One region of the Streptomyces sp. NPDC110618 genome, then DNA from elsewhere that is predicted to be linked to it. Evidence: riboswitches for the same ligand, from Rfam matches in the RefSeq annotation. Region 1 holds a riboswitch; the other holds the start of a gene.
What was found. A riboswitch is a leader RNA that binds a small molecule or an ion and turns the genes downstream of it on or off. The one in region 1 is predicted to bind FMN.

Region 2: another riboswitch for FMN. It lies ahead of ACZ7L7_RS34910 (riboflavin synthase); the one in region 1 lies ahead of ribB (3,4-dihydroxy-2-butanone-4-phosphate synthase).

What each region holds. Positions count from the first base shown of each region.
Region 1 covers NZ_JBVKBN010000003.1:171,110-173,304, reverse strand. The annotation lists gene ACZ7L7_RS07340 (amino acid adenylation domain-containing protein) at 1-526, shown strand, start outside; FMN riboswitch at 637-765, shown strand; gene ribB (3,4-dihydroxy-2-butanone-4-phosphate synthase) at 886-1,545, shown strand; gene ACZ7L7_RS07330 (hypothetical protein) at 1,595-2,195, shown strand, end outside.
Region 2 covers NZ_JBVKBN010000032.1:62,170-64,364, forward strand. The annotation lists gene ACZ7L7_RS34905 (nicotinamide mononucleotide transporter family protein) at 1-331, opposite strand, end outside; gene ACZ7L7_RS34910 (riboflavin synthase) at 328-921, opposite strand; FMN riboswitch at 1,071-1,201, opposite strand; gene ACZ7L7_RS34915 (chitinase C-terminal domain-containing protein) at 1,454-2,195, shown strand, end outside.

The sequences.
Region 1 (2,195 bases):
CGTCGACGGGGTGAGACGGGCGGTCGCGGTGGTGCGTGAGGACCGGCCCGGCGACCGGCGGCTCGTGGCCTACGTCGTGCCCGAGGCCGGACGTGGTGTCGTCGGCGCCGAGGTCAGGCGCGCCGTCGCCGGGGTGCTGCCGGAGTACATGGTGCCGTCGGTCGTGGTCCTGGACGACGGGCTCCCGCTCACCGTGAACGGCAAGGTGGACCGGGCCCGCCTGCCCGTGCCCGACCTCGGCGCGGGCAGCAGTGGAGGCGCCCCGCGTGACAGCCGGGAGGAGACGCTGTGCCGGCTGTTCGCCGACGTGCTCGGCGTGGCGCGGGTCGGCCCCGAGGACGGCTTCTTCGACCTGGGCGGCCACTCCCTGCTCGCCGTGCGGCTCGTCGCGCGGATCCGCGCCGAGCTGGGCCACGAGGTGTCCGTTCGGGACGTGTTCGACCGCCCGACCGTACGGGCGGTGGCCGGGCGCCTGGAGGAGCCCGCCACCGCACGGCCCCTGCTCCGGCGGAGGGCGGTCACATGAGCACACGCGATATCGGCCGAGAACCGTTGTTTGTCGATGGCGCGGCCATGGAAGAGCCTGGCGGGGTGCATAGCCCTGTGGCACCATGTGACTGCCACATTCAATCCACACAACGCAAGCGGGGTTCGGTGCAATTCCGAACCGGCGGTGAAAGCCCGCGACCCGGTCGAAGCCATCGACCGGTTGACCCGATGGAATTTCGGGGCCGACGGTTAAAGTCCGGAAGGGAGTTTGCGTGTAGTGGCATTCTGGCGTACACCGGCGCGTTCACCCGGCCGGTGCGCCCTGGGTTGTCGCGCTCTTCCGCTCCCGGCCTCGCTCGCGCTGCGTGCCAGGTCGTGCCGGAAGAGGAGATGGGGATGTTCCCGCTCGAAAGCGTGGAGGAAGCCATCGACACCGTACGGGCCGGAAGGCCGGTCGTGGTGGCCGATGACAATGACCGGGAGAACGAGGGCGACCTGATCTTCGCCGCCCAGCACGCCACCCCGGAACTGCTCGCATTCATGGTGCGCCACACCTCCGGATATGTGTGCGCGCCTTTGACCCCGCAGAACTGCGACCGCCTGGAACTGCCGCCGATGCACGCGGTGAACCAGGACCGGCGCGGCACGGCATATACCGTGACCGTGGATGCCCGCGAAGGCGTCACCACCGGAATTTCCGCCGCCGACCGTGCCCACACCATCCGGCTGCTCGCCGACCCGGCCACCACGGCCGGGGACCTGTGCCGGCCGGGCCATGTGGTCCCGCTGCGGGGCGTCCCCGGCGGCGTGCTGCGCCGCACCGGGCACACCGAGGCCACCCTCGACCTCGTACGCCTGGCCGGGTGCCGCCCGGCGGGTGTGCTGTGCGAGCTGGTCAACGACGACGGCACCATGAAACGCCTGCCCGACCTGCGCCGCTTCGCCGACGAGTTCGGCCTGCCCCTGATCACCGTCGCCCAATTGGTGCAGTACCGCCGCCGGATCGGCGACACCCACGACGGCCGAGACCTGGCCCTGGGCGCCGCCGCCCGGTGACCCGGTTCGCCCCCTGAGCACCGACCCCACTCGCAGCAACGGAGGTACCGTGGAGCTTCACCGCCGCGACGCCGGCCCGGACCGGCCCCAGCGCCCCGACGAGGGCGCGGGCCTGCACATCGCCCTGATGGGCATCGACGGAGCGGGCAAGAGCACCATCGCCGTCGAACTGGCCGACACCCTGCGCGCGGGCGGCCACGAGGTGGAGATCGTCAACTTCAAACGGGCCATGGCGGGAGCCGAACCGGCCACCGCCCAGGTGCTCTCCCATGTCGCGTTCGCGGCCCTGCGCGCCCAGTACGCCGAAGCCGTCCCCGCGGACCCGGCCACCGACCTCGGGGCGCTGCTGGCCCGGGAGGACGACGCGGCGAAGTTCTCCGAGATCGAGGACGGCCTGCGCGCCGTGGACGTCGCCGCGAACCGGGCGCGGCCGCTGCTGTCCTCCGCCGTCCTGGAGATCGTCGGCGGCTTCTGGGTGCACACCTACGTGGCCTCCCGGCTGCGCGACGGGGTCGTGGTCGTCAACGACAGCTTCGGCTACAAGCACGTCCTGAAGAACGTCCTGCTCGCCCAGCGCCTGTCCGCCCCGGGTTCGCCCGAGCACACCGAGGCCCGGCGTGTCCTGGACACCGCCAGAACCCTCTTCCACG
Region 2 (2,195 bases), on a different contig from region 1:
CAGCGGCGGCGACCATGGTGGCGCGCTCCGGCCAGGTGGCGAAGCGGACGGCGATCCTGCCGTCCTCGGCCTTGCCGGTGCCGCGGCTCCACTGGGACCAGCCGTACAGCGCGACGGCCATGACGACGGCCTGCTTGCCCGCGCTGCCGCTGAGGTGCCCGTAGAAGGCGCCGAAGAGGACGAGACCGGAGAGGAACTGGACCGGCCAGGTCCACAGCGAGCGCCGGAAGCCGAGCGCGAGGGTGATCAGGCCCAGGGTGTTGCCGATCATGTCCGACCAGATGATGTGCTGGCCGAACAGGACGAGGGCCTCGGAGTTGAGCGTGTTCACCTGGCTGCTCCCAGCAGGCGTTCGACGTACTTGGCGACGACGTCGACCTCCAGGTTGACCGGGTCGCCGGGCTGCTTCACCCCGAGCGTGGTCAGGGCGAGCGTGGTGGGGATCAGGCTCACGGTGAAGTAGTCCGGGCCCGCGTCGACGACGGTGAGGCTGATGCCGTCGACGGTGATGGAGCCCTTCTCCACGACATAGCGGGCCAGGTCCACGGGCAGCGAGATCTTGATGATCTCCCAGTTGTCGGAGGGCTTGCGCTCCAGGACGGCGCCGGTGCCGTCGACGTGGCCCTGCACGATGTGGCCGCCGAGCCGGGCGCCGACCGCGGTGGGGCGCTCCAGGTTGACGCGGGAGCCGACGCCGAGGGCGCCGAGGCTGGAGCGGTTGAGGGTCTCGGCCATCACATCGGCGGTGAACTCGTCGCCCTCGTGCTCCACGACCGTGAGGCAGACGCCGTTGACCGCGATGGAGTCGCCGTGCTTGGCCCCCTCGGTCACGACGGGACCGCGTACGCGGAAGCGACAGGAGTCACCGAGGTTCTCGACGGCGGTGATCTCGCCCAGCTCTTCGACGATTCCGGTGAACACGTCCCGGGTCCTCCTGCCTCAACGGGGCACGGACTCCGGGGCTGTCGACGAACGACAGAGACTGCGGACTGCGACACCGGGGGCGACGCCGGTGAGAATCGTCCCGAAGGACGTGCTCAGCATCGGCGGCGCGCACGAATGCCCGCCCGCCGCGCACTGCCTCCCATCCGGACTTTAACCGTCGGTCCAGGAATTTCACCTGGTCAACCGGCCGCTGGAAGCGGTCGGGTCGCGGACTGTAACCGCCGGTTCGGACTTTCACCGACCCCGGAGTGCGCTGCTTTAGGTACAGGGCCAGTGTGCCACGCCGGGACTGCGTCCATGCGGGCGAAGGCTGTGGGGTGGCTCACAGAAGATCACGCCGAGGCTCCCCGACCACTCCCGCCGAGGCTCCGCAGGCCACTCCCGGCGCATCCCACGGGCCACGCCCGGCGCCCCGCGCATCACTTGAACCCCGAATTGGTCCATACCTATTGACGCATTGGTCTAGTCCTCCCTATGGTCTGCGCAACTTCCGTGGAGAGGAACCGACTTGCTGTCACGCAACCGAGCGAGAACCTCCCTGCTCGCGGGCGCCGCGGCCGTCGCCGGGCTGCTGTTCGCGGGTCTGCCGGCCACCGTCTCGCACGCCGCCGACCAGGAGTCCTGTCGCCCCGACGGGCTCTACACCACGCCCGGCGTGGACGTCCCGTACTGCTCGGTCTACGACACCGAGGGCCGGGAGAAGATGGGCGCCGACCACCAGCGCCGGGTGATCGGCTACTTCACCGGCTGGCGCACCGGCAAGGACGGCACGCCCGCCTACCTCGCCCCGGACATCCCGTGGGACAAGATCACCCACATCAACTACGCCTTCGCGCACATCGACGGCTCGAACAAGATCTCCGTCGGCGCGGACGGCCCCACCAACGCCTCGACCGGGATGACCTGGCCGGGCGTGAGCGGCGCGGAGATGGACCCGGGCTACTCCTACAAGGGCCACTTCAACCTGCTGAACAAGTTCAAGAAGCAGCACCCGAACGTCAAGACGCTGATCTCGGTGGGCGGTTGGGCGGAGACCGGCGGCTACTTCGACGCAAACGGCGACCGAGTGAACTCGGGCGGCTTCTACTCGATGGCCACCAACGCCGACGGCTCGGTGAACCAGGCGGGCATCGAGACCTTCGCGAACTCGGCCGTCGACTTCATCAGGAAGTACGGCTTCAACGGCGTCGACATCGACTACGAGTACCCGACGACGATGAAGGACGCGGGCAACCCGCTCGACTGGTCGG